3 regions of the Aminipila luticellarii genome follow, and region 1 is predicted to be linked to each of the others. Evidence: predicted binding sites of a transcription regulator. Region 1 holds the regulator's gene; each other region holds the start of a gene.

Region 1 (10,055 bases):
CCGGGTTAATACCTTTAAACGGATCTTTGCCTGTTACTCGTTTTACAGCATCCTGTACTGCCGGAATTCTTGTGGAACCGCCGACTAAGATTACCTTCGCAATGTCGGCATTGGTTACGCCGGCATCCTTCATAGCCTTCTGCATAGGTTCAATCGTTCTGTTTACAAGATCAGAAGTCAGCTGATCGAACTTCGCTCTTGTGATATCCATATCCATATGCAGCGGACCTTCAGCGCTCACTGTAATGAATGGAAGATTGATGTTTGCTGTCTGAGAACTTGAAAGCTCCTTCTTTGCTTTTTCTGCCGCTTCCTTCAATCTCTGATGAGCCATTTTATCTGCTCTTAAATCTATGCCATGTTCCTTGGCAAAGGTATCGGCCATGTAGTCGATCAATACTTTATCGAAGTTATCTCCGCCCAGCTTCGTATCGCCGTTTGTTGCTAATACTTCAAATACACCGTCACCCAGCTCCAGAATAGATACATCGAAGGTACCGCCTCCCAAGTCATATACTAAAATTTTGTGATGTCCGTTATCCTTATCCAGTCCATAAGCCAGAGATGCAGCGGTAGGCTCGTTAATAATTCTTTTTACATCAAGACCCGCGATCTTACCGGCATCCTTTGTTGCCTGTTTCTGAGCGTCTGTGAAGTAAGCCGGTACTGTAATAACCGCTTCTGTTACCTTTCCTCCCAGATAGCTTTCAGCGTCTGCCTTTAGTTTGCTTAAAATCATCGCTGAAATATCCTGCGGTGTATACGGCTTTCCATCAATTTCAACCTTGTAATCAGAACCCATATGTGTTTTGATGGATGAAATTGTTCTGTCCGGATTGGTGATTGCTTGTCTCTTTGCCGTTTCGCCGACCAGTCGTTCCCCGTTCTTTGTAAAGCCAACTACTGACGGAGTCGTTCTATTTCCTTCCGCATTGGCGATTACTACAGGTTCACCGCCCTCCAGGACAGCTACGCAGGAATTGGTAGTTCCTAAGTCTATACCTATTACTTTTCCCATGATATGTTACCTCCTAATTTGCGACCTTTACCATACTTGGTCGTATTACTTTACCGTTTAATTTATATCCTTTTTGTAAAACCTGAGTAATATGTCCGCTTTCATATTCGCTGCTTTCCTCAGTCATCACCGCGTTATGAAAGTTCGGATCGAACTCGATTCCCATTGCTTCTATTTCTTCTAACCCGCTTTTTTCCAATACCCCCTTGAAAATCTTAAATATATTGTTCATTCCCTGAACAAAGCCTTCGTCACCCTCACCGTGTGCAAGAGCTCTTTCGAAGTTATCTATTACATCAAGCAATTCTGAAACGAGTTTCTCGTTTGCATATGCATAAATGTCACTTTTGTCTTTCTCTGTTCTTCTCTTATAATTCTGAAAATCCGCCATAAGCCTCAGATACTTTTGATTGGCTTCTTCCTCTGTCACAGCCTCTGGTGACTTTTCTTCCCCGGCATTCTCAGGCTGTGCCTCTTGCCCTTCTGTTTTTGCCCCTTCTTCTGTAGACTCCGCCGCTTCCGTACCCTCAGTTTCCTTGGTTTCCAGATCATCTGCTGCGATCTCTTTTTCCACAGCCTTCTGCTCTTTACTCATCGTCCTCGTTACCTCCTATCAGTTTAAAAGTATTGTTCAAATTTTCAGTTACATACTCGATAACGGAAGTTACCTCGTCGTATTTCATTCTCGTCGGTCCGATTACACCTATCTTGCCCACAAGCTTCCCATCTATGTGATAAGTCGCTGTAATCAAACTGCAATTCTGCATCATGTCATCTGCGTTTTCATTCCCTATAGTAATAATCACACCATTTTCTCTTTTTATGAGCTTCTTGGTAAAATCCTCTTTTTTATCTAATAGTTCCAGAAACATCTTAGCCCTATCTATATCATTGTATTCCGGTATGGAAAAGATATTGGTCAATCCATCCATGTACAAATTTACGTTCAACATCTTCTCTAAAGTCTTCATGAAGTTCGGCATAATATTCTGTGCCAGCATCCCCATCGCCTCTAAATCCGTTTCAAAGGACTTTATAATATCCACCGTCAGTGCCTCGCTGATGGTCTTGCCTTTGAAGTTGTACGTCATAGATTTGGACAGCAGTTCAATATTCTCTCTCGTGTACGGCACCTTAAGCTTCAATGCTGTATTGGAAACCTTACCGCTTTCTGCTACAATCATCAGCACTACAGTACTTTGATCGACCGGAAGAATATTAATGAATCTGAGCAGATCTTCATCTGCTTCGGGTGTCATAGCAAAAGAAGTTAAATTGGTGATTTCAGATAGTAGGCTGGCTGCGTGCTGAATGGTTTTTTCAAACTCCGATATATCGCTGTGCAGCTTTTCCGATATTACCTGTTTTTCCTCTATCGTCAGTTCCTTTTTTCTCATCAGTTCATTGACATACAGTCTGTAGGCTTTGTCTGAAGGAACTCTGCCTGCCGAAGTATGAGGATGTGTTAAAAATCCCATATCCTCCAAATCCGACATTTCATTACGAATCGTAGCCGGACTTACGCCTAACGCATACTTTTTAGAAAGAGTTCTGGATCCAACCGGCTCACCTGTTCTGATAAAATCACCGATGAGGGCTTGCAGTATTCTCAATTTCCTTTCGTTTAAATCCATTTTTCTCACCCTTTCTTGTTAGCACTCGCATCACCTGAGTGCTAAATCTAGTTTTAATTTAACACTCTTAGGTATTAATGTCAACACTTCTTGCAAAAAAACATATAATTTTTTGCATCCGGACAAAATAGTTGACAAAAATGGGCAATATAAAAGCCGGACCTGCCAAATAAGGTGTTTGACAGGCCGGCTTTTACATTTCGTAATTCGTCGTTTTCTTTTACTTATTTTTTTTACCTAAGTATGCTTCCTGTATGGTCGAATCCGCCAAAAGCTCTTTTGCACTTCCGGAAGCTGTGATGACTCCCTGCTCCAGCACATAAGCTTTGTCCGCTACAGAAAGCGCTTTAAACGCATTTTGTTCCACAAGCAGAAGTGTTTTCCCCATTTGTTTGATTTCTACTATAATCTCAAATATGGTATTGATTAAAAGCGGGGCTAACCCTAAAGAGGGTTCATCCAGCATGATTAAATTGGGATTGGACATAAGCCCTCTGCCCATGGCAAGCATCTGCTGCTCTCCTCCCGACAGCGTACCGGCAATCTGCTTTTCTCTTTCCTTTAATCTGGGAAAAAGATTATACACCTTTTCAAAATCTTCGTTGATGCCTTTGGTGTCATTTCTAAGATATGCGCCCATTTTTAAATTTTCATGTACCGTAAGGTTCGCAAATATGATACGTCCTTCAGGTACTTGACAAACTCCCGATTTAACAACCTTATGAGCTTGCTTCGGAAGCGGCCGCTCTTCATAGAGCACATCTCCCTGATATTTCACCATACCGCTTATAGCATTTAATAAGGAGGATTTGCCTGCGCCATTTGAACCAATAATGGTAACGATTTCTCCCTGCTGTACATCGATGGATACCCCTCGGAGGGCATGAATACCGCCATAGTGTACATTAAGATTGTTTACCTTCAACATGGATATCTTCCTCCTTCCCCAGATAAGCTTCGATTACCCGTTTATCGTCCTGTATCTCATCGGGAGTACCTTCCGCCAATGCTTTCCCAAAATTCAATACAAAAATTTTATCACAAAGTCCCATGATCAAATCCATGTGATGCTCTATAATAAGAACGGTCAGATTAAAATCATCGCGAATCTGCCTGATCAACTCCATCAGCTGAATCGTTTCTTCCGGGTTCATACCGGCCGCCGGTTCATCCAGCAGTAAAAGCTTGGGATCTAAAGCTAACGCTCTGGCTATTTCCAGCTTTCTTTGCATGCCATAGGGCAGATTTGCCGCCACCATATCCCGCACTTCCCAAAGTCCCATCAGTTTAAGCAGCTCGGACGTCTTTTGATTCAATATGTCCTCTTGTTTGCAAAAGGAGCCTGCCCAAGGCAGTATGATCTTCGTAAAGGGTATTCTCCTTGGAAGAATGGATTGAAAAAGACCGTAGCTTCCTGAACGGTGACAGGCAGTCAGTACATTTTCAAAAACACTGAGCTTCTTAAAAAGCCGAATGTTTTGAAAGGTTCTGGTAATACCTCTCTCTGCAATTTCATAAGGTTTCAGGGGCTTCCAGCTAAAGCGTCTTTTTACCCCATTTGCAAAGCCTTTTCCATAGGGATCGGCTCCTGCGATCGGATCCCCGTAAAATAAAATTTCTCCCTCACTCAAGGTATATACCGCTGTAATCAAATTAAAAATGGTGGTTTTTCCCGCTCCATTCGGTCCGATCAGACCAAAGATTTCACCTTCCTTTATGGCAAAACTGACATCTCCTACTGCCGTCAGGCCTCCAAACCGCTTTGTTACATTTTTCATAGTCAAAACGTCTGTCATCCCTCTGCACCTCCCTTTTCTGCTGCATTGACCGTCCCTTCTTCCTTTTTATGACCAAGTCTGCCAAAGAAGCGAGCAATGCCCTTGAGGCTGAATTCTATACCGCCAAGCATCCCCTGCGGTCTGGTGATCATAATGATGATAACCGCAGCTCCATATACGACCAGTCTCCATTGAGCGAACTCTCTGAGAAGTTCCGGCAGGAATGTCAGAATAAATGCGCCTACTACACTTCCGGTGATGCTTCCTAAGCCCCCGAAAATGACCATAATGGTCATCTCTGTGGATTTAGTCAGCTGGAACATAAGAGGCTGTATAAAGCCCAGATAATGTGCCCATAGTGCCCCTCCGATTCCTGCATAAAGTGCAGAAATAGCCAGAGAAGTCATCTTATAGCTGAACACATTGATTCCGATCGCCTGAGAAGCCAATTCCTCTTCTCTTACAGCAATCATATTTCTTCCGTGTCTTGATTTAATGAAAAAGGCCATAGCGGATATGCCTATAATATTAATTACAATTACATTGGTCAAAGTAGTGTCTAAAGGAATTCCCGGCAAACCTCTGGCGCCGCCTACATATTGCAGGTTATCAAATATTAAACGTACAGCTTCCCCAAACCCGAGCGTTGCAATACAAAAATAATCCCCCTTTAAGTTCAGCGTAAAATACCCGATAAAAAGAGAAGCGAGCATTGCCGCAATGCCGCCGATCAGTATGGCGGCGTAAAAGGGAATACCAAAATTCATCGTGCAAATAGCTGAAACATATGCCCCTATAGCCATAAATCCCGCATGTCCAAACGAAAACAAGCCGGTGAAGCCTGTAAGCAGAGACAAGCCCAAAACGACCATCAAATTGATACCTACCAGAATCAGGATACCTTCGATGTAAAACCAACTGAACATAGAAAGTACCTCCTTTACGCCTTATCTTCAGTAATCTTTCCCATGATACCGCTAGGTCGGATTACCAATACAACAATAAGTAATGTAAATGCAATTAAATCCCTATATTGAGATGCGATGTAGGCAGAGCTCAAGGTTTCAATCAACCCCAAAAGCAAGCTTCCCACTACAGCTCCGGGCAGACTTCCCAATCCGCCGAATACCGCAGCGATAAAGGACTTGTTGGTAATGACACCTATTTGCGGATATACCGTATACTTCATCCCGAACAACATCCCTGCTACACCGGCCAGCATACCTCCCAGCAAGAAAATGACAAAGATGATTCGGTTTACATTTACCCCCATTAAATTACTTCCTCTTGAACTATAAGAACAAGCTCGGATGGCCAGACCCACCTTTGTTTTTTCAATAATAAATACTAAAATGGCCAGGCTGATTGCTGCGATGACAAACATCAAAACATCAATTCGACTGACCGAAATACTGCCAAAGGTAAACGGCACAGGATTGAAAATTTCGGGATAGGTCTTAAAGGTTGGTCCTATAGTAGCTATCACTAAATTTTCCAAGAATATAGAGGCTCCCATAGCTGAAATGATAAAATACAGGGATGGTGCATTTCTTTTTCGCAGGGGGCTGTAAGCCACCTTTTCCAGAACTACAGCTATCAGCCCTGCTCCTAAGGCGGCTATGATCAGTGCTCCTAAAAAAGACATAGGTAATAAGTGCAATGCATATAACCCAATATATGCTCCTAACATAATAACTCCGCCGTGAGCAAAATTGGAAAAATTTAAAATACTATATACTAATGAATATCCTACTGCCATCAGTGCATAAATGCTTCCGATAGACAGACCGTTTATCAACTGTTGTAAAAATACACTCAACTGCAAACCCTCCTAACATGTTTATTAAAATAAGGCAGTTTCAGGAACTGCCTTATTTGGTTGAAGTCCTACGACAAAATACTAATTTGCACCATACTTCTGCATAAATGCATACTCATACTCACCTGTCTCAGGGTTCAGCTGGATCTTCTGAATAGCAGCTTCTTTTCCTTCTGGGTTATGGGTTTTTTCGCCAAGCTTTATAGTTCCCGTAACACCCTTGACCTGTACCTGAGTAAGTGCATCGGTTATAGCCTGAGGGTCTGCACTTCCTGCCTTTTCTATAGCTGCTAATAATACCTTATATGCGTCGTGTACCATGTAGCAATTTATTTCCGGAGTCGTGCCGTATTTGGCTATGTAGGCTTCTGTAAGAGGTTTTACTTCCGGGTCATTATAGTCAAAATGGTTTACAACATAGCTTCCCTCCAACGATTTTCCTGCCATCTCAAATAATGTATCTGACGGCCATCCGTCTCCGCCCATCAAGGTGGCGGTTATACCCAGATCTCTTGCCTGATTTGCACTTAATGCTACTTCTTTATAATAATAAGGCATCAGAATAACATCCGGATTTGCTTTTTTTATCTTCGTTAACTGCGGTCTGAAATCTGTATCGCCTGCCTTAAAGGCTTCTTTCGCAACGATCGTTCCGCCCTTTGCCTCGAACGTTTCAATGAAATACTGCATAAAGCCCTGAGAGTAATCGCTCGCTACGTCATACAGAATAGCTGCATTCTTATATTTTAAAACATCTGCTGCGTATCCGGCAGCCACAGAACCTTGATAGGGATCGGTAAAGCATACACGGAAATTGTATTTATTTACAGATCCGTCATCCTTCACGGTAATCTTAGGATTTGTAGCAACTGTTGCAATATCGGATACTCCCGCAGACTCCAGTACACCGGTAATTGCCAGTGCCTGTGCGGAAGCATTTGGTCCTAAGATAGCACAGACCTTATCCTGAGATACCAATCGTTTTACTGCATTCACTGCTTCATTGGCATCCCCCTTCGTATCGAGAGCGACTAATTCCAGCTGACGGCCTAATACTCCGCCGTTTGCATTGGTTTCATCGATCAGCATCTGAACCGTCTGGCTTTCACACTTTCCCCAAGGGGCCTGATCTCCTGTCAGGGAACCAATCCAACCAATCTTAATGGGATCCTTTGTTGCGTCACCGCTGGCTCCGTTGGTGCTTCCGCAACCGGTAGCCGCAAGCAGGAGCACCATGAGGATGCTCACAAATAGAGTCCATTTTCTCTTCATTCTTTTTACCTCCTAAACACACAATATAAATACAAATTGACCGAATAAAAGCTTATTTTATAAACCATTTTCGTTCTTGATTTGTGATAATTATATGAAATTGATTCAAAATGCTTCAAGAAGCTTCAAAAAAATATTATAAATTTTTAGAATTAACTGAATTTTTTGTCTCATCTTCAACTTTGTCTTATTTATTTCCCCTTAATGAGCAAATTTGTTAAAAAAATATATGTACACATTAAAAGTATATGGTTGTCACATTCATTATAGACAACAAAAAAGTGGCTTCACCACTTCCTCCAATATAAACAACTAAAAAAAGAAACTGTTTCAAAAAAATCAGTCTCTTTTAAAAGTTCCCCTTATCTATTCCGGTCTTATTTCATTTATTCGGCCTCTTCATACACCATTTTTTTCTTAAGGATAAGCCATCCGTCATACAGCTTATCCAATACCGCATCATAAGCCTTAGCAATAGGCGGACTGGAGAAGATGATAACGCATAAAGAAGCTGCACCAAATATCCACAAATAATAGGCTGTCCAGTTTATGAACGGGAATCCATTTTCTTTTACAATATATCTTACAAACAAATGGAACATATATATAGGCATAGTATTCATCCCAACATACGCTAGATAATTCTTTTTGTTCGGCATCAAATTTAATAGCAAAATAGTCCATAGAACTGCAAGCAGGAGTACGACCGCCCGCATGATTATATCTGTGTACCAGGCAATACCAATATCCGCCGCTGTAGTTTTTAATAAATAAAAAGCAACCGGCACTTTAACATAGTAAGCAAGTCCATAAGATATGCCAAGCAGCACTGCCAGCAGTGGAATGCACTGCCATTTTTTCAGGCATTGTACTTTTTTTAACCGCTCGCTTGTACAGTAATATCCCATTAGAAAAAATGGAAAATAGGAAATGGTCCTGCCTAGTGCAAAATAATCCGTATCTACAGGCAAAAGCCCTGTAATTAAATAGATTCCAATGCTTATGGCAAGCAAATGCTTGATCTTTACCAGATCTTTTAAATAAAATCGATAAAAAAATACGGCAAATAAAAACCATAAAGCAAAAGGAGGCTTTAAGAAGTCTAAATTGGCATGACCAAAATAAAAATATCGAAATATGTAAAAAACTAACGTAAATAACAAATAGGGCAGCATAAACGTCTTAAAAGCTGTTTCCCTCGCCCGATCCACCTTTTTTGAAAAAAAGCCGGATAAAAACATAAACAGCTGCATAACAAATACATTAATCGTTATATAAACAATGCCGCCCAGAGAACCGTGTACAAACTCACCGCCTACTCTGGTAAAATGCGAAATCGGTATGCACCAAATGGCCAAACCCCTGAGATTATCAAATATAAAGCTTCTCTGCTTGGGTGTTAATACTTTGGGAGCTTCCTTTGATATATTATTTTCCATAAAAATTCCTTCCTCTATTATTTTGTCTCTTGATATGATATGTAGTGTTCATTATACCATTTATTTTATAATAATGCCTAGTATTTTCGCTAACTCTGCTGCTTGAAGCAATTCCACTACGGCTCCCTTTAGCTCTTTTGCTTCCGCAGACAAGAGGAGCCCGTCTATTTGGCAAGTCCTTAAGTCTAACCCCTTTAATGCTGTTTTATAAAAGTTTGCTCTTATTAAATTAACATCAGCTAAAACCAGCTTTTTTATTTTGCAATCGTCCAGGTAAGCCTCCGTCATATCGCTTTCTTCTATATCACAGTCATCCAAAAGAGAGGAAGTGAATACCGCATAACGGAACAGGCATTCCTTTATTTCTGTATTTTTAAATACACTTTCTGAAAAATCAGTTCCTACGCCTTTTACATTTTGGAACCTGCAATGATGGAAAGTACTGCTGTTAAAATCACAATTTGAGAAATCGCAGTTTTTAAAAAGACAATTTTTAAAGTATGATTTTTGAAATACCGCTCTGGTGAATACGCAGTTTTCAAAAATAAGCTCTGATCCGGACACAGCAGACAAATCCGTATTTTCTTCCGTTAAGGCTGTGATATACCTTTCTTCTATATCTCCGCCTTCATTTTTTAAATCGTCCATTAAGACCATAAAATCCCTTATATTATCTATGACTACGAAATCTCCGATGTTGTTCTCTATCTCCAATTTTTTCATGTATACTATACTCCCTACTCCCTTGTTTTTACTCCTCGGCCCAAGACAATGCACACTTTACAGCCTTCTCCCAGCCTTTCAGCATCCGCTGTCGTTTCTCCGGAGATAAATCCGGTTGAAATGTTCTGTCAATCTGCCAATTTTCAATAACATCTTCTTTATCCTTCCAGTAGCCTGTAGCCAATCCGGCTAAATATGCCGCCCCTAAAGAAGTGGTTTCAATACATTTGGGTCTTTGAACCGCAGTATTCAATAAACCCGCCTGAATCTGCATCAGAAAATTATTGGCACTGGCACCTCCATCCACCTTTAGCACAGCCAGCTTGATGCCCGAATCTTCCTCCATAGCATGGAGCAGATCAGTCGTTTGAT
Region 2 (10,055 bases), 530 kb from region 1:
GGGATAAACAGAATACTGATTGCTCCAAAATGCTGACGGAATCTCTATAACATTCATAGGCATTTTAAAGAGAATCAGCCTTGCCCTTTTCACAGGATTCAAAAAGACAGCAGGGGGAAGTTCAAAGAAAAGATAGGTCGTAAAATTACATCCAATTCGCAACGGATCGTTCTTCCATGCGGAGCACTTGGCGCCACTTATTAAACTGACAGCCTCCATGCAGGTCAAGTCCATAAAACTCATTTTAATATCACCACTATAATAATATGATAATTGGAATACTTAGGTTCTAATTTTACTCCTGACAGTCACACAAACTTTATTTCTGAATACATTACAAGTGGAAGTATTTCCTTTCAAATTTAATAGTAAGGAGAGAGTTTTTATGGCACAAGTTGCTATCACTGTGACAAGTGGTACTCCTTTCAATACTGACAGCAGTGATTCCGTATTGTCCATTGAAGTGACCAATACCGACGCAGTCCCTTGTAAGGCGGGAACAAATGCGTATTATTATGTCAGCTTGTCTGACGGCACAAATAGTGAAACGTACACTTTCGCAGTAGCAGAAACAGGCACAATCGCAGCAAGTCATGCAGAAACCTTTGTTGTAGAAAATACCACATTAGGAACAGTGACCACTTCCTCTGGTGTGATTTATTACACCGCAGCTTAAAAATGGCTTCTAATTTAGAATAGTATCACGCTCCCCGATGGGCAATCTATGCCGGCGGGGAGCGTTTTTAGATGCCGTTCTATTCCTTGGCCCACAAGCCATGCTGATTACAGTAAAAATAAATTTGTCCTTTTCTCATAACCGGAAAACGCACTTCTGCCGCCTGCTCCGGATACAACTTGACCAGCAACATCCTGTCATGAGCTGCACAGGCTACAAAGCTGATAAAATGTGTTTTACTCATTTCATGATCAATTGTAATGTAAAAGTCATCTTCTATTTGCTCCACGTTCAATCGATGTGTTTCATCCTCTATTTTCGGAACCAGTTCTGCCAATTTCCGTCCACAGCAGAAGACTTCGCCTTCACCGGTAGCAGTCAGTATGTTTCCGCAAGTGGGACACACATAAAACTTAATTTTTTTCATATTCCCTTTGTCTGCATCATTTGGCTCTAAATTTCCCAATAATATTTTCTCAATATTTACTTCCAATACCTTGGACAGTTCCCGAAGCAGGGATACATCCGGACATCCCTGACCCCGCTCCCACTTGGAGATTGTCTTGTCACTAATATTCATCCGATCAGCAAGCTGCTTCTGCGTCATTCCTTTTTCTTTACGTAAGCTTAATATCAGCTCTCCTACTTTGCTGCAATCCATGCTGCCACCTCCATATATAGAGTAAGCGCAGATTAAATCATTTTCAATCAACGCTCCGTAGATTTTTATTCACCTTAAGCTTATTATAACAAAAAACATCTTCTATAAAAACTTTTAAAATATTTTTTGAAATCTATTGACAAAATATAAAACAAGCGGTATTCTTTATTTAAAGTTAGCACTCACCAATTGAGAGTGCTAACAAAATTACATGATGTATAAACATATAAAAAGGAGGAGTCAATATGTTTGGATTAACACCTTTAAACAGAAATCAGCTTCAAAAGAGAGATGGACACGATTTTATAGACTTCTACAATATGTTAGATGACTTTTTCAATGACAGTCCATTTGGTTTCAGAGCCCCGGAAACAGGAGTCTTTAAAATGGATGTAAAGGATCAGGGAAATGCCTATCTAGTAGAAGCAGAAATGCCTGGTATCAAAAAAGAAGAAATTAAGCTGGACTATCAAAATGATTATCTGATCATTAAGGTAGAAAAAAATGAAGAAATAAATGAAGAAAAAGAAAGCTATCTTCACAAAGAACGCAGAAGCAGTTCCATGCAGCGTTCCGTATATCTGAAAGATATTGATGCGGCAAATGTGGACGCAAAGCTGGAGGATGGGGTTTTAAAGATTTCACTTCCGAAATCGGAACCGGCTGCCAGCAAGCTTCAAATTGAAATTAAATAATGCGAGTCCGTACAAAATGGGGAGCGACAAGCTCCCCATTTTGTTATTTAAGCAAGGGAAGCTGAACCGTGAAAACACTCCCTTTGCCCAATTCGCTCTTTACTTCAATCGTTCCCCCATGTGCGTCTACAATGGCTTTTACCACGGACAATCCGATACCGGAACCGCCTGTATTCCGATCCCGGGACTTATCCGTTCGGTATAAATGGTCAAAGATATTGGGAATGTCTTCTGCGGCTATCCCCAGCCCTGTATCCGACACGGTCAACCTTACCCAGTCTCCGTACTTACCGGCTGAAATTTCAATTTTTCCACCGTTATCTGTATATTTGATGGCGTTAGACAGCAGGTTCACAACCACCTGAATCATTTTATCTTTATCTGCGTAGACCTCACAAGGGGCAGGACCTACTTCCACTCTAATATTCCGGCTTTCCAGTTCCTGTTGGAAATTGGAAACAACCGGACGGATTACACTTAGTACGTCGAATCGGCTCTTGTGAACTTGCAGACTGTCGTTCTCTATTTGTACAATTTTATCAATATCCGCCAGCATTCTGGTGAGCCTCAAAATCTCTGTTCTGCATCCCTCCAGTCTTTCCGGCGTGTTCTCCAATACCCCGTCAATCATAGCCTCCAGCGTAGATTGCAGAGCGGCCAGCGGCGTTCGAAGCTCGTGAGCGTAGTCCTTCGCCATACGTTTTTGGGAGAGCTGCTGCCCTTCCAGCGAGCTTGCCAGTCTGTTCACGCTTTGAATCAGCTGATTGATCTCAATGGTTCCGGAATCAAAATCCAACCTTTCCGTATAATTTCCTCCCTCAATTTGTCTGGTCTTTTTGATGACTTTTTTAATAGGCAAAGACATTCTGTCCGCCATATACATCCCTAAAAATATGGCGATTATGAGAAAAATTAAGCCTATTCCAATAAATATCTTATTCAGTATTTCTATGAATTGGATGTCTTCATTATTATAAAAATAGGGTCCATAGTACCCCAAAGTAACCGTTGCCACTTTTTTATTCTTTTTTACAACGTCATAATCCTTTTCAACATATTTCCCGTCAAAATGGGGATACCGCCCTGCCATATTGGATCGCATGCTTTCCAGCATATTGTCACACACCCGGCTGTCCAGCGTACTCATGCAGAACAGCTGATTATCTTTTACGTCGGACACCATCAGAATCAACCCCTGGGTTACAGCCGTATTGCCAATACTTTTCAGGATTTCCATATCCGGAAATTCTCCGTTCTCTCCAAATTCCTCTGTCACCAGATGTACAATATCCTGATTTTTCTTTTCCTGTGTATGAACAATATACGTTTGAAACTTTTTTTCCAGCACATAGTTGGATACAAACAAAAAAGAACTGACCAAAATCAGAGCAAGCAGCACATAGGACAGGGTCAATTTAAATTTCAGACTAACATTCATGTGTTTCCTCTCTTCATCCATTACAGCTTTCCATCAAATTTATATCCAATGCCGCGAACAGTGATGATATACTTGGGATTTGCCGAATCCGCTTCGATCTTACTTCTTAAATTTTTAATGTGTGAATCAATGGTTCGGTCAAACCCATCATACTCTGTGCCCAGAACAAGGTTGATCAATTCTTCTCTCGTAAATGTTTTTCTCGGATATTTCATCATCGCACATAGCAGCTTAAATTCAATCGGCGTCAAGCTGACCTCTTTTTCTGACTTTTTCACCGTATACGTATTTAAATCTATTTTCAAGTCTCCATCATTCCAGTTCATGATGTGAAACAGCGGAGACACCCCTTCATCGGCACGTCTCAGCAGGCTGTTTATCCTTGCCATGAGTTCTCGGGGACTGAAAGGCTTTGTCACATAATCATCTGCTCCGATATTGAGCCCGATTATCTTTTCCTCTTCACTCACCTTAGCGGTCAGCATGATGATCGGAACCCGGGACATTCTCCGGATTTCCTTACAGACTTCTTCTCCTGAAAGCTTAGGCAGCATCAGGTCTAAGACTACCAGATCCGGGTGAATATTATGAAATAATACCAGTGCCTTTTCTCCGTCATAAGCTGCGAAGGGATCATATCCGTTTTTTTCAAGATAAGCCATGACCGCCTCTACGATTTTAGGCTCGTCATCCACGATCAGCACCTTTTTCTTTTCTCCCAGCATAACCTCTTCCTCCATACCAACAATATAACATACAATGCTCTTTCATTACAAATTATATTATATTGCGCAGCAGCTCATGGAACCTCCGGTGTTTGCGCCCGCTGATTCTCCCGCAGCCTTGGCCGCTTTAGCCGCATCCTCCCCCTTAATATCTTCAACGACAGTAATGCTGCTCCGCACCATTCCCATCCAACAGCTATATCCAAAGGTGCCAGTTTTAGTCGGCGTAAATTCGATGACATTTTCCCCCGGCTGTAATTCCTGCTGAATGTTGTATTCCGGAATAATCATCTCACGGTTGCATCCATTCAAATCCTCTGCCCCTGCTTCTATAGTCCACTTGACAGGAACCCCTGCCTGCACAGCAATCGGGGAATATCTCCCTCCGTCCAAGCTGGTAGTCACCTGCTGTTCCTCTCCGGCCACCGTGCTCATGATTGCACTGTTACCGGATTCCGCTGAAACAGACGGAAGAGTCATACCGGTAAAAGCCATTCCCCTGTTCAGCATAACAACACCTAATACAATCACCAGTGCGGCACTGCATTTAATCATGTTCTTGGCTGATTTAGAGCTGAGCATGGAACCGAATGCTCCAAATGCAAAAAGCAGCGGCACTGTCCCCAGACTGAATACGAACATGGACACGGCTCCTGACACGAAGCTTCCCGTTCCAAGTGCATACAGCTGCATGGCTTGAAGCGGTCCGCATGGCATCAGACCATTTAATAATCCCACGACAAAAGGGCCTTTGCTATTCTTGGCACTATGTATCTTATTGGCAAAGAGCTTAGGCATGTGGGGATTTAGTTTTCGGAGTGCAGGAAATACATTCAGCATGTTCAATCCCATAATTACCATAAAGGTTCCTGCAATTATGGTGATAAAGGCACTCCCCGCATTGGAAAGAGTAAACACAGAGCCCAATGCTCCCACGATCCCGCCTATCACCGTATAGGATAGGATTCGTCCTCCATTGTATAGAAAGCTTGGTAAGAATTTAGAGAACTTACTCTGTCCCTCCTGTTCAAATTTATAGGATACACAGAGGGATAGATTAATTCCCCCGCACATAGCGACACAATGAATAGAGGACAGCATCCCCACTAGGAACAGAATGCCGTAGCCCATATTGGGGGTTATCTGCGGTATGAAATTAAACCCTATAGTATTTTTTATGATAAGATATATGCCGGCTATAAGGATTCCCATGGTGATGAGCTGACTGTTGGAACCTTTTTCAGGCTCATGCTCGGATGCTGCACCTGATGCTTCGGCTGATACTTTATTCGATGCTCTCCCTGATACTTTCACCGGGGCATTCTTCTCCCGGCGTACTTTATAGCCAAGCTTTTCTACGGTTTTTATAATTTCTCCCAGGGATACTTCCTCCGGACTATAGGTAACCGTTAAACAGGAAGCCGTATAACTGGCCTCCGCCCCATAAACACCATCCATTTTGTTTATTTCATTTTCAATTCTGGTCTCACAGCCTATGCACGTCATCTTATCTACTTTAAGTTTCTTCTTGATTAATCTTTTTCCCACAAATAGTCCTCCCTAACAACTTCGTGTATCTCCATTCAGCATACATTTTGTTCTTTTCATAGTATCAAGCCTTTATGGAGATATTGTGGAGATTCTTAAAAATGGATTCCGAATCGTCCACCGAATTTTTGGTATATTCTGTCGGTAGTTTCTGTTTCCTACCTTGTGGTATAATGATTCCATTCATTAAAATACGGCTTCGCCGTAAAGAAGGAATCATTGAATCCTGCTGCGACATGCTTGCATAGTATAATGATTCTATTCAGCATAAATATAAGGAGCCTCTATGAACTTATTGAATCATATCAATATGATAACAGTTTTAGTAACAGGTATTTTTGCCATGCCTTTACTCATGGGCCTGCTACATCCAATTACGGGAAATCGAGTAGAAAACTCATTTTTATCCATACTGAACAGCTTTATATTCATTATTGGAATTATCTTTGCCTTTCATTTTGCCAGCGGTATTTTTTCTGGCAATCAGGAGGGTATTTTTGCGATTCTATACCAGCACTTTCCAACCGTGCAGAATTGGGTCAGCCGCTATAGATATGATGTTGTGGCATATGTAATCGCTCTGTTCGTTTTACTCTCGGTCATCATCTGGATTCTGGAGGTTGTATCCATTCCCATCTATCGATGGTTGATCCTTCCGCTGTCCGGCAGACTGACCTCGACCTTCAATGCCATGAGCAGCCGGATGAGACGAATGCTCAGCGTCATATGGCAGCTTCCCAAAGCCATATGTATGGTTCTTGTGTTCACGCTGCTGCTCAATTTCTATTCCAGCTATATTAACAATCCCAATGGGGAAGAGTATATCCATCAATCTTCTGTTTATCAGCTGATCAATAAAAATATACTCCATCCGATCTTAAATACAGACATCGTAAAAAAACTTCCTGTACTGTTCAATGATTCTTTTAAACGGGCAGAAGAGGATTTTGCAAAAAAAAATGCGGACAGTACGGATCCTAATTACTGGAAAGTACCTGTTATCAAATATTTTAACGGGGTTACGCTGGATCAAGCGATTCAATCCAACGATGAAATTGACAAAAAAGCGAAAGAAATTGTTGGAACGAAAACAAATGACCGGGAAAAGGCCTACCTGCTGTACAAATGGATCAGCCGAAATATCCAATACGACAGGGATAAGGCAGCTATCATCGTGCAAAACCCCTCTCATGTGGACTCAGGCTCTGTGGTGACCTATGAACAGCGGGAAGGAATCTGTTTTGACTATTCCTGCCTATACATTTCCATGTGCCGTGCGGTAGACTTAAAGGTGCGCTTTGTCACCGGACTTGCCTATAATGGCTCCGAATGGGGGGATCACGCATGGAATCAGATTTATGATGCGGAGGGAAAGAAATGGATCAATGTGGATACCACGTTTGGTCATTCCGGATATAACTATTTCGATAATGCTGATTTCTCCGCCAATCATAAATATGATGTCATTCAAGGGGAATGGTAGCTGTTACAGTAGTGAAAATCTGATAATTTTTTCTAAAACTGGCATACTAATGGCAGCAACTTTATTTAAAGACAAGCCAGGAGGTTAAAGATGTCAGAAACAATTTCTAAAAATAGCGCAGGACGAGTCAGTTATCATGATTCCGTAGAAGAAATGCTGATTCGAATAAAAGAAGATGGTCTTTCCAGCGTATTTTCCAGATGGGATCCCCAGGAAAAAATTCGCTGTAACTTCTGCCTTCAAGGCGTGAGCTGTCAGTTATGTACGCAGGGGCCTTGCAGAATCAGCGAAAAAGCCGGAGCCGATAAGGGAGTCTGCGGAATTGGTCCGGATGCAATGGCTATGAGAAATCTTCTCATGCGGAACATTATGGGCGCCGCGACGTATGCTCATCACGCCTACGAAGCCTTCCGAACCTTAAAAGCTACGGGAGAAGGAAAAACCACATTTGGTATCACCGACGAAAAGAAACTTCGCTGGATGTGCGAAAAAGTCTCCATTAACACGAATCAGGATGTTTATGCTATGGCGGTTCAATTAGCCGAATTTCTGGATAAGGAAATGAAATGTACCCCAGACGAGAAAAGTGTGATGGTTGAAGCTTTTGCCCCGCAAAAAAGAAAACCTGTTTGGGAAAAATTAAATATTTACCCTTCCGGAGTGGAGCATGAGGTAGAGCTTTCCATCGCCAGTTGTCTCACAAATGTAGACGGAGACTATGTTTCTCTGGCTAAAAAGGCTCTTCGATTAGGCCTTTCCACCATTTATACCGCTCAAATCGGCCTTGAAATGGTTCAGGATATTTTGTTCGGCACACCGATGCCCCACGAGGTAGACGTGGATCTGGGCATCATGGATCCGGATTATGTTAATATTGCGTTTAACGGACATCAGCCTTGGGTGGGTGCCGCTGCTCTGCAAAAGGCAAAGCTGCCTGAGTTCCAGGAACTGGCAAGAAAAGCCGGAGCAAAAGGAATTCACATCGTAGGCTCCATCGAAACGGGTCAGGAATTACTGCAGAGATTTGAAATAGATAACGTTTTTGTTGGGTTAATGGGCGATTGGCTATCCATTGAACCCTTCCTCGCAACAGGAACTGTAGACGCTCTGGTCATGGAAGAGAACTGCTCTCCTCCGGCAATAGATCAATATGCGGAAAAATATCAAGTCGCGCTGATCAGTGTCAGCACCATTATCGGGGTTCCGGGCACCGCTCACACTATGCCTTATTATCCGGCAAAAGCCGATCAAATGGCGGAACAATGCATACAAATAGCTATTGAGAACTTCAAAAGACGGCATAGCAGGATTAAACCGTTGGTGCCAAAGCATAAAACAAAAGCGATCGCCGGATTTTCCACGGAAGCTGTACTGGGTGCGATCGGCAATAATTTGGATACCCTTGTAGATGTCATTGCAAAAGGACAAATTAAGGGAATCGTAGCATTAGCAAGCTGTTCCACCCTGCGGAACGGACCTCAGGACTGGAATACAGTGAATATAACAAAAGAGTTAATTAAAGGGGATATATTGGTGGTTGCAGGCGGCTGCGGAAATCATGCCTTAGAGGTTGCCGGCCTATGTAATTTAGATGCCGTTGAATTGGCCGGAGAAGGACTGCAATCCGTATGCAGAGCATTAAACATTCCTCCGGTTTTAAGCTTTGGCACCTGTACGGATACCGGCCGAATCTCCATGCTGGTCACCGCCCTTGCGGATCACCTAAAGGTAGATATTCCGGATCTTCCAATCGCTGTTACCGCTCCGGAATGGATGGAGCAAAAGGCCACCATTGATGGTCTATTTGCAGTCGCTTATGGGGCTTACACCCATCTTTCCCCGACGCCATTCGTAACGGGAGCCCCCAACTTGGTGAAGCTGGTCACGCAAGATGTGGAAGGTTTAACAGGCGGAAAAATCGCCATAGGAGATGACCCGGTTCAGGCTGCAAAGGACATGAAAGCTCATATACTGAAAAAGAGGCAGCAGATGGGTTTAAAGTAATATTGTTTATGTAAACAAAAGGCGCCTCGAGATATCCGGGGATTTTCATATACCAAAGTAGCGTTTAATATGGGTTAAACGCTACTTTTTGTTGCAAAGCATTCTTTATCCCATAGCAAAATTATGATTTAGAAACTGAATTAGGACCCAAAAACGTACCTCTTTAATATACTGGTACTGTAAACATATTTCCTGCATAAAAAAATGAAAGGAGACTTTTTATGGTACGCTCCCTATCGGACAACAACTATTCCAATCATACCATGACCTTGACGGGTCAGGGATATGTTACCGCAGCCCCGGATACAGCCGTCATTCGCTTAGGTGTTCGAACCACCGGATATAATGTATCTCAAATACAGTCGGACAATGCACAAAGTATGAAAGAAGTCATTCAGGCTCTGAACCTGCTGGGAATAACGGAAATAAAAACGGTTCAATATCTAATAGATCAGCTCTATGAATATCAGGAGGGCAAACAAATCGACAAAGGGTATGAGGTAAAACATATAGTCCAGATTCAGACGGATAAGCTCAATGAAGTCGGAAAAATAATCGACACCGTAGTCAGTGCAGGCTCCAATTTGATAGAAGCTATTTCTTTTGAACTCTCTGAGCCGGCTCTCTTTTACCAGCAGGCCTTAAACAATGCTTTGAATAATGCTGTTGACAAAGCCAAATCTATTTCCGACACGCTACATACGAGACTAAATCCAGTACCGATACGTATACTCGAAAACAGTATTCCGCCTGTCCCGTTTCTTTTCACACCGCGAGGGGCGGCCACCACGCCGATCATTCCCGGCGGATTGTCCGTTGAAGCAT
Region 3 (10,055 bases), 260 kb from region 1:
CAGACGCCTTATTTTGTACCGGACAACAGTATGCTGGAATCGTTAAAAATGGCGGCACAGTCGGGGGTGGATGTGAGGCTGATGATTCCGTGCATGCCGGATCATATGTTTGTATATTGGGCAACCTATGCCTATGCCGGAGAAATGATTCGATCCGGTGCAAGGGTTTTCGTATATGACAAGGGCTTCCTTCATGCCAAGACTTTAGTGGCGGACGGAGAGGTAGCGTCTATTGGTTCTGCAAATTTTGATGTGAGAAGTTTTAAATTGAATTTTGAAGCCAATGCATTTTTCTTTGATGAAAAGGAAGCGCGTAAAATGGAGGATATTTTTGAGGAGGATATGGCGGACTGCCATGAGCTGACGAAAGAACTCTATGCTCAAAGAGGTCTGGTCATAAAGTTTAAAGAGTCGGTTGCCAGACTTTTGACGGATATACTGTAAAGAAGGATAAAACAACGGGGCTGTTGCAAAATAGAAAATAAATGGCTTTGCCTGTAAATTCACTATTTTGTAACAGCCCCTTAGTTCATATGTTTTGAAGCCCTGCTGCATCTTTAATGCAGTTCCGGTAGTTTTGCTGCCGAAAAGCTTTCTGTTACCTAGGAATGCAGAGTTTCATTCCTACTCTTAGGTTATATGGATCAATGTCAGGGTTTGCTTCCATGATGGCGTTCAGTGTAACCCCGTGCATTTTGGCGATCATGTATAGGGTATCCCCTCTTTCGACGGTGTACAGCGTACCCTGACAAGCCGGTTCCGCAGGCTCCATACCCGCTGTGGGATCCATTTCACCCGGAATGCAGATTTTTGTTCCGATTCTTAAGTTATATGGGTTCTGGATACGGTTTGCCATCATCAGATCGCAGACGGATACGCTGTACTGTTTACAGATAGAATAAAGGGTATCACCCGGCTTGATCGTATAGACCTCCACACAATAACATTTTCTTTTCATATTCCTTCAATTCACCCCTTGCGCAATTTCATATACTATATACTATTTGCATGAACTGTATTTTGTGATAAAATGTTCGAGTATAATTTTGAAATAAGGGGACTGCAATCCCGGGGGATCTAAGTGGCGGCAGTTCACTAATATCTAAACTACTGAAAGGATGGTATTATTTTGAAGAGATTTTTTAACCCGACTATTTTGGTTTTAATACTGATTATGGTAGTGTTGTCGTTTACCAGCGGCCGCTTTTCCAATCCGCTGGATTGGCTGATGAGGATGGCTCTGTCTCTGCCCGCCATCGTGATCGGCCTGTCATTTCATGAATTCGGCCACGCAATCGCTGCATATAAGCTGGGGGATATGACTCCTAAATATCAGGGAAGGGTGACCTTGAACCCTATGGCGCATATGGATCCTTTTGGCTTTTTATGTCTGTTGATTGCCGGTTTTGGATGGGGAGTCCCCGTTCAGATCGATCCCAGGAACTTTAAAAATCCCAGAAGAGATGAACTGATCGTATCGGTGGCCGGTGTAGCGATGAATCTGCTGATTGCCATAGCTGCTGCCGGAATTTTGAAGCTGTTTTATCAGTTTGCCGCTTCTTTTATTGCGATGTCTTATATGGGCGGTATTGTACAGCAGATTTTGATAAATATTATCCTGATCAATCTCGTCTTGATGATTTTCAATTTGCTGCCGATACCTCCTTTGGATGGGTTCGGTATCATCACCGAATTGTTCAATTTGAGAAACACAGAATTCTATTATAAAATATATGATAAGGGTTTTCTGATTTTAATGGTGCTTATTATCTTCAATATCACCGATTTAGTCCTTACGCCGTTAGTGAGCTTATGCTACAGCGGTATCCTAGGCCTATTTTTCTAGGTCATTTTTCGGAACAGCTTTCGAAAAAGCTTTCTTGTATGGAACCTCATCCTCCGGGATGAGGTTTTTAAATGCTCTTTTGACACAGGATAATTTTTTAGCACTCTCGAGGTAAGAGTGCTAAAAATGTTGTTTACTTTTTGCAAATAGAGGTATAAGATAACATTATAAGGAAACAACAACATGTAAGGGAGGGAAGATTAATGAACTTTGATAAATATACACAAAATGCGCAGAGCGCAATGATGGATTGTCAGAACATAGCGATTCAGGAGGGGCACCAGCAGCTGGACGGAGAACATTTACATTTAGCTTTGATGAAACAGCAGGAAGGTCTTATTCCCAAACTGATTCAATATATGGGGAGCAATCCGGCGGACATTGTCAGAGACTTGCAGGAAGAGCTGGATAAACTGCCAAAGGTGGCCGGAGGAGATGACAATATCTATTCCACAAAGCGTTTAAGCAAGATTCTGATGGAGGCCGAGAAGATTGCCGCCAACTTTAAGGATGAGTATGTAAGTGTAGAACACATTTACTTGTCCTTGCTGGAAGAGAAGATGACTCCTTCCGCAAAAATTTTTAAGAAGTATGGTATTACCAAAGAGAAGTTCTTGCAGAACCTGACCAAGGTACGGGGCAATCAGAGAGTGACCAGCCAGAATCCGGAGGAAAATTATGAAGCCCTGAGCAAGTATGGAAGAGATCTGGTGGAAATGGCCAGAGACGGAAAGCTGGATCCGGTTATCGGAAGGGATGCAGAAATTCGTCATGCGATTCAGATATTATCCAGAAGGACAAAGAATAATCCGGTCTTAATCGGAGAACCGGGTGTCGGTAAAACGGCAGTCGTGGAAGGTCTTGCCCAGCGAATTCTAAACGGCGATGTGCCGGAAGGGCTGAAAGATAAGACCATTTTTGCCCTGGATATGGGTGCTTTAATTGCCGGAGCAAAATTTAGGGGCGAATTTGAGGAAAGGCTGAAAGCAGTTCTGAATGAGGTGGAAAAATCAGAAGGACGAATCATCCTATTCATCGACGAAATCCATAACATTGTGGGTGCCGGAAGGACCGAAGGCTCGATGGATGCCGGAAATCTGTTAAAGCCAAAGCTTGCAAGAGGGGAACTGCATTGTATCGGAGCGACGACTTTAGACGAATACAGAAAATATATTGAAAAGGATGCAGCACTGGAAAGGCGTTTCCAGAAGGTGCTGGTGGATCAGCCTACAGTAGAAGACACCATTTCTATTTTGAGAGGGTTAAAGGAACGGTTTGAGATTCATCACGGAGTAAGGATAACAGACGGGGCGCTGATCGCCTGTGCCACGCTGTCCGACCGATATATCAGCGACCGATTCCTACCGGATAAGGCTATTGACCTGATGGATGAAGCGGCTTCCAAGATTCGAACCGAGATCGACAGTCTCCCTGCGGAGCTGGATGAGATCTCCAGAAAGATCATGCAGCTTGAAATCGAAAAACAGGCCCTGTCCAAGGAAACGGACAAGGCTTCCAAACAGAGACTGGAAAATCTGGAAAAGGAACTGTCGGAATTAAAGGCTGAAAATGCTTCCATGAGGGCGCAGTGGGAAAACGAAAAGAAATCCATCACTGATGTAAAGGCGGTAAAACAGCAGGTAGAGGAGGTAAAGCATCAGATAGAAGATGCGGAGAGAAAGTATGATTTAGAGCTGTTGGCAAAGCTGAAATACGGTACGCTGCCTGAATTGGAGAAAAAGCTTCAGGAAGCTGAACATGCCCAGAAAGAAAAAGTAGAAAGAAAGCTGTTAAAGGAAGAGGTGACCGAAGAAGAAATTGCGGAGGTGGTGGCCGGATGGACCGGAATACCGGTAAGCCGTCTGGTGGAATCCGAACGGGAAAAGCTTCTAAAGCTGCCTGAAATCCTTCACAAGAGGGTCATCGGTCAGGAAGAAGCAGTGACGGTGGTGTCCGAGGCTGTTTTAAGAGCCAGAGCAGGCTTGAAAGCAGTGAACAGACCAATCGGATCCTTCATTTTCTTAGGACCTACCGGCGTAGGTAAAACAGAACTGGCTAAAACACTTTCAGAAGCTCTGTTCGACACAGAAAAAAATATGATTCGAATCGATATGTCCGAATATATGGAAAAACATTCGGTAAGCCGTCTGGTAGGAGCTCCTCCGGGATATGTGGGATACGATGAAGGCGGTCAGCTGACAGAAGCGGTCAGAAGACGACCTTATAGTGTGATCCTCTTTGATGAAATAGAAAAGGCACATCCGGATGTATTCAACATTTTATTGCAGCTTTTAGATGATGGGCGTCTGACCGATAATCAGGGGAGAACGGTAGACTTTAAAAATACCATTGTCATCATGACTTCAAACATTGGCAGTCCATACCTGATCGACAACATCAATCAGGATGGAACCATTGATCAGAAGGTAAAGGATCAGGTTTCAGAGGAAATGAAAAAATACTTTAAGCCGGAATTCCTGAACCGAATCGATGATATTGTGGTATTCTCGCCGTTGACGGAAAATCAGATCATCCGAATTATCGATATTTCTCTGGTGTCCTTAAGAGAACGGCTGGCAGATAAAAATATATCCATTGAACTGACGGACAGTGCGAAGAAGCTCATTGCAGATGAAAGCTATACGCCTGCTTACGGGGCAAGACCGGTCAAGAGATATTTACAAAAATATGTGGAAACTGAAATAGCCGCGATGATCATCAAAGGAGAGGTCATGGACGGAAGCAGGATATTATTGGATGCCGGCGGGGAAAAACTGACTTTTAAAGTTCAGTAATAATATAATTGACAAGGGTTTGGGAATATGTTATAAATTTCATATAAGCTGTTTTTGCGACTGACGGAAATAGGTGGGCTGAACCACCGGGAAACAAAAACAGATCTCATGCCGACCGTCTGGGCAGTACCATGTTTGTGGTGCTGCCCTTTTTTGTACATTTGTACGAGCAGGGAATTCTATTTCCTGTCTGAGGCAGCTCCCCGCCAGATGGTATGAGGAATGTTGAAAAGGAGTTGGCGATATGAAAGAAATGAACGAGTGGAAGAATTTCACAGAAGGAAGCTGGACGCAGGAGATTAACGTAAGGGATTTTATTCAGAAGAATTACAGCCCTTATGATGGAAATGAAGAGTTTTTAGAAGGACCTACTTCCCGCACGGTGCGCATGAGACAGCGGTTTGAGGAATTGCTCCGGGCAGAACAACAGCAGGGCGGCGTGTACGCTATTGATACGGAAACCGTCATCACGCCCACCGCTTTTAAGGCTGGATATCTATGCAAGGAAGAAGAGATCATAGCAGGCTTTCAGACAGACGAACCGCTGAAACGTGCCTGCAATCCGTTCGGCGGGATGCGTATGGTACACAATGCCTGCGAAGAGTATGGACAAAAGGTTTCCAAAGGGATAGAGCAACAGTTCTGCCAGCATAAGACTCATAACGATGCTGTGTTTGACGCGTACACCGCAGATATTCTTGCCGCAAGAAAGGCAGGAATTATTACCGGACTTCCCGATGCCTATGGACGGGGACGTATTATCGGAGATTACAGAAGAGTCGCTTTATACGGGATTGATTTTTTGATCGAAGGAAAAAAATCAGATAAGCACGAGCTGGGGAAGAGTGCCTTATCGGAAGAAAAGATTCGTTTGTTAGAGGAACTGGCAGATCAGATCAAGGCATTGCAGGATATGAAAGAGATGGCAGAGGAATACGGATATGACATTTCCCGTCCGGCTGAAACCGCTAAGGAAGCCGTACAGTGGTTGTATTTTGGCTATCTTGCCGCCATTAAGGAGCAGAATGGCGCCGCTATGAGCTTGGGCAGAGTTTCCACTTTTCTGGATATTTATTTTGAACGGGATCTGGCGGCAGGGCGGCTTTCAGAAGCGGAAGCGCAGGAAATCATGGATGATTTTGTGCTCAAATTAAGAGCTGCAAGACATTTGCGCACACCGGAGTACAACGAATTGTTCGGCGGAGATCCCATGTGGATTACGGAGGCTGTGGGCGGAATAGGCGAAGACGGCCGGCATATGGTGACGAAAACCTGTTACCGCATGTTGCATACTCTGTACAATCTGAAACCGAGTGCAGAACCCAACCTAACCGTGCTGTGGTCCAAAGACCTGCCGAAGAACTGGAAAAATTACGTGGCCCGTGTATCCATAGAAACCGATGCACTGCAATATGAGAATGATGACATCATGCGGCCGGTCTATGGAGACGATTATGCCATCGCCTGCTGTGTGTCAGCCATGAGAGTGGGAAAGGATATGCAGTTCTTCGGAGCCCGGGCAAATCTGGCAAAACTGATGCTGTACGCAGTAAACGGCGGAGCCGATGAATTGAAAAAAATACAGGTCGCGCCAAAGATGCCGGTATGGGAAGAAGAATATCTGGAATATGAGCCCTTAATGGAAAGAATGGACTTTTACAGGAACTGGCTGGCAAAGACCTATGTGGATGCGCTGAATATTATTCATAGGATGCATGACCGATATGCCTATGAAAAGAGTCAGATGGCGCTGCACGACAGTGAAGTCCGTCGCCTGATGGCTTTTGGCATAGCCGGTATGAGCTGTCTGGCCGATTCCCTGTCCGCCGTAAAATATGCCAAGGTAAAGTGCGTGCGAGATCCGGAGAGCGGTTTGGTCACGGATTTCATGGTGGAGGGGGATTTCCCCATGTTCGGCAACGATGACGACCGGGTGGATGAGATCGCTTATGAACAAGTGGAAAAATTCTATCAGGCTCTTCGGGAATACCCTCTGTACAGAGACGCGGTGCACACCTTATCCATTTTGACCATTACCTCAAACGTGATGTACGGAAAGAAGACCGGCAACACGCCGGACGGACGGCGTACGGGCGAACCGCTTGCACCGGGGGCAAATCCCATGAGCGGCCGGGAAAAGAACGGTGCACTGGCAAGCTTGAACTCCGTTGCAAAGCTGTCCTATGACGTATGCCGGGACGGCATTTCAAATACCTTCACCATCGTGCCGGACGCCCTGGGAAAAACCATGGATCAGCGAATAAGCAATCTGCTGGGGCTGATGACCGGTTATTTTTCTCAGGGAGCGCATCATTTGAATGTAAACGTACTGAATCGGCAGATTCTCATGGATGCCTATGAACATCCGGAACTGTATCCGAATCTGACCATACGGGTATCCGGATATGCGGTGAATTTCTATAAGTTATCTAAGGAACAGCAGCGGGAGGTCATTGCGAGAACCTTCCACAGCGCCGTATAAAAGAAAAAACCGTTTGAAATCTCATCTGCAAAAGAAAGCGGATGAGATTTCTTTTTATTTAACAGGAAATATCGTTTCCCGTTAAATAAAAAATAGGGAGGGCAGAGGGGGCAACCCTCGCCGATAAAGGAGGGTGCTCAGGCTGCTTGCAGCCGCCGAAGGGAACCATAGGGCCCCTAGCGGGAGTGGCGAAGCCGCTTTTTTGTGCAGAATCTGAAAAGAACTATTGAAATCTAAAATAGTTCGCTGTATAATGATATGATGTTCATGCAAATGCAAATCGTTTGCAAGATTAAAACTCCGCTGTGTCAGAAAGCAATGGACACAAAGCAGCGGTGTGAGTAGGAAGGAAATGGAATAAAAGTGAGAAAAAGTACGATATTCATATCATGTTTTATAGTTATTATGAGTCTGACCTTACTGGCCGGCTGCACCGCACCTAAAGAAAAGGCGGCGGATCAGAACGACGCAGAAGCGAGAGATACCAAGCCCATCGTAGCAGTAACCATTGTTCCGGAAAAAACCTTTGTGGAGGCGGTCTGCGGAGATCTGGCAGAGGTCATTACCATGGTTCCGCCGGGAAGCAGTCCGGAAAACTATGAGCCTGTTCCTCAGGCCATGGAAAAGTTTTCAAAGGCCAGCGTTTATTTTGCCATAGGCGTCCCTACCGAGCAGGCCAATATATTGCCCCATGCGGGGCATGTCAAAGTCATTCATCTGGAAGACAGGGTTTCGGCAGCTTATCCGGACAGAACCTTTGAATCCGGAGACAGAGATCCGCATATCTGGCTTTCGCCCAAGAGAGTGGAGGTTATGGTAGCGGCCATTGCAGAGGAAATGGGTCAGCTGGATCCGGCTAATAAGGAGACGTATGAAGCCAATGGAGAGCAGTATATTCAGAAGCTGGATAAGCTGGATAAAGAGATAGGAGCCTCTCTGGAAGGGGTGCAGAACAGAAAATTTATTGTGTATCATCCTGCCTTTGGCTACATTGCCGAGGATTATGGCCTGCAAATGTATGCCTTGGAAGAAGAAGGAAAAGAATCTACCATACAGCATTTGCAGGAGATGATCGATCTGGCAAAACGGGAGCATATAAAGGTCATTTTTTATCAGGAAGAGATAGACAGCAGCCAGTCGCAGGCATTTGCGGAGGAAATCGGCGGAAAGACCATGAAACTGGAGCCTTTGTCCGCAGACTATATTGAAAATCTTAAAAAAATGGCGAAAACAATGGCGGAGGTAATGCAGTGAAACAAACAGCTGTCCACATAGAAGACGTATCGGTATATTACGATCAGAACCTTGCTGTTTCAAGGGTGTCTCTGGATATTGAAGAGGGGGACTATTTGGGAATCATAGGCCCTAACGGAGGAGGCAAGACTACTTTGCTAAAGGCCATTTTGGGTCTGATACCGGTAAACAGCGGAAAAATCGAAATTTATGGTAAAAGAATAAACAAAGGAAGGAAGATAATGGGATATGTCCCTCAGATGTCTGCCGTAGACAAGCGTTTCCCCATATCTGTCATGGAGGTCGTCCTGACGGGAAGATTGAAGCAGGGAATCTCTCCCTTCTTTTCATTTCGGGCAGAGGACAGAAAAAAAGCGTATGAAGCTTTGGAGAAGGTTGGTATACAGCACCTGGCAGACAGGCAGATTTCCGCTCTTTCGGGCGGAGAATTTCAGCGGATGCTTATAGCAAGAGCCTTGGCAGTGGAACCCAGGCTTCTGATTTTGGACGAGCCCACCGCCAGCGTGGATGTAAGCTCAAGAGCGCAGATATACAACCTTCTTGATGAGTTAAATAAGGATATGACCATTATTCTGGTAAGCCATGATCTGCTGGCGGTATCTTCCAGAGTAAGCAAGCTGGCTTGCCTGAATGAAGGCTTGATCTACTGGGGGAATCCGGAGCTCAGCGAGGAAATTCTCACAAGGCTTTACGGATGCCCGGTGGAAATGGGAGGTGCGATACATTGATTCATGCCATTGCAGAATATGAGTTTTTACAAAATGCCATATGTGCCGGTATTCTTTCCAGCATTGTCTGCGGCATTATGGGCGTCATTATCGTGGAAAAAAAGCTGGTGATGATGAGCGGAGGAATCGCCCATACGTCTTATGGAGGGGTAGGCCTTGGATATCTTGCAGGCTTTGAACCAATCCTGGGGGCGTTTGCTTTCGCGGTGGGAGCGGCTTTGAGCCTCGGCTGGATCAAACGAAAGGGAGGAGCCCGTTCAGATGTGATTATCGCCATGCTCTGGTCCCTTGGAATGGCACTTGGCATCCTGTTCATTTCATTAATGAAGGGGTATCCGCCGGATTTGACTTCCTATCTTTTTGGTAATATTTTGTCGGTGACCAAATCCGACCTGTATTTGATGTTCGGGCTGACGGTGATCGTTGTATTTATTGTCATTGCATTGTTCAACGACTGGAAGGCGTACCTGTTCGATGAGGAATTTGCTTCCATTATTGGTATAAGAACTGCCTTGCTGGAATATTTGCTTCTGGTTCTGGCAGCTATGACCATAGTGGTGCTCATACGCGTGGTAGGTATTATTTTGGTCCTGTCTCTGCTGACAGCACCGGCGGCAGTTTCAGAGAATTTTTCCGATCGATTAAAGAATCGGATGATCTATGCCACTATTTTTGGAAATATTTTCTGCTTTGCAGGGCTGTGGATTTCTTACGCAACAAATATGGCATCCGGTGCTTCTATAGTAATTTTATCGGTTCTGTGTTATCTTTTATGTTATGGGATACGTTTTATGAAGAAGAAGATACAAGCAGGCCGATTGGAAAAAGCATAGGCTATAGAGTAAAAGGCGGTGAGAAAAGACAAATGGAAAAGAATGAGAAATATGAAGAGCTATTAAAGGAAAGCGGACTAAAAAATACAAAGCACCGGAAAACGATCTTAGAGTTTC

The links. Region 1 encodes HrcA, which represses chaperone genes, less so after heat shock. Its sites were predicted from a motif close to TTAGCACTCNNNNNNNNNGAGTGCTAA; they were not measured.
Region 2: the regulator HrcA is predicted to act here: its motif matches at 1,513-1,539, upstream of EQM06_RS02780 (Hsp20/alpha crystallin family protein).
Region 3: the regulator HrcA is predicted to act here: its motif matches at 1,944-1,970, upstream of clpB (ATP-dependent chaperone ClpB).

The regions. Positions count from the first base shown of each region.
Region 1 is NZ_CP035281.1:1,130,769-1,140,823, reverse strand. It holds gene dnaK (molecular chaperone DnaK) at 1-1,018, opposite strand, end outside; gene grpE (nucleotide exchange factor GrpE) at 1,032-1,613, opposite strand; gene hrcA (heat-inducible transcriptional repressor HrcA) at 1,606-2,652, opposite strand; gene EQM06_RS05155 (ABC transporter ATP-binding protein) at 2,873-3,580, opposite strand; gene EQM06_RS05150 (ABC transporter ATP-binding protein) at 3,558-4,448, opposite strand; gene EQM06_RS05145 (branched-chain amino acid ABC transporter permease) at 4,445-5,356, opposite strand; gene EQM06_RS05140 (branched-chain amino acid ABC transporter permease) at 5,371-6,249, opposite strand; gene EQM06_RS05135 (ABC transporter substrate-binding protein) at 6,331-7,521, opposite strand; gene EQM06_RS05130 (acyltransferase family protein) at 7,908-8,960, opposite strand; gene EQM06_RS05125 (pentapeptide repeat-containing protein) at 9,021-9,683, opposite strand; gene glpK (glycerol kinase GlpK) at 9,712-10,055, opposite strand, start outside.
Region 2 is NZ_CP035281.1:596,910-606,964, reverse strand. It holds gene EQM06_RS02795 (hypothetical protein) at 1-243, opposite strand, end outside; gene EQM06_RS02790 (hypothetical protein) at 386-676, shown strand; gene EQM06_RS02785 (helix-turn-helix domain-containing protein) at 756-1,337, opposite strand; gene EQM06_RS02780 (Hsp20/alpha crystallin family protein) at 1,583-2,032, shown strand; gene EQM06_RS02775 (sensor histidine kinase) at 2,076-3,470, opposite strand; gene EQM06_RS02770 (response regulator transcription factor) at 3,491-4,195, opposite strand; gene EQM06_RS02765 (urease accessory protein UreH domain-containing protein) at 4,253-5,743, opposite strand; gene EQM06_RS02760 (transglutaminase-like domain-containing protein) at 6,030-7,226, shown strand; gene cooS (anaerobic carbon-monoxide dehydrogenase catalytic subunit) at 7,317-9,230, shown strand; gene EQM06_RS02750 (SIMPL domain-containing protein) at 9,452-10,055, shown strand, end outside.
Region 3 is NZ_CP035281.1:866,516-876,570, forward strand. It holds gene cls (cardiolipin synthase) at 1-444, shown strand, start outside; gene EQM06_RS03980 (LysM peptidoglycan-binding domain-containing protein) at 599-958, opposite strand; gene EQM06_RS03985 (site-2 protease family protein) at 1,130-1,846, shown strand; gene clpB (ATP-dependent chaperone ClpB) at 2,050-4,641, shown strand; ZMP/ZTP riboswitch at 4,688-4,773, shown strand; gene pflB (formate C-acetyltransferase) at 4,895-7,123, shown strand; gene EQM06_RS04000 (metal ABC transporter solute-binding protein, Zn/Mn family) at 7,487-8,377, shown strand; gene EQM06_RS04005 (metal ABC transporter ATP-binding protein) at 8,374-9,105, shown strand; gene EQM06_RS04010 (metal ABC transporter permease) at 9,102-9,938, shown strand; gene EQM06_RS04015 (Fur family transcriptional regulator) at 9,971-10,055, shown strand, end outside.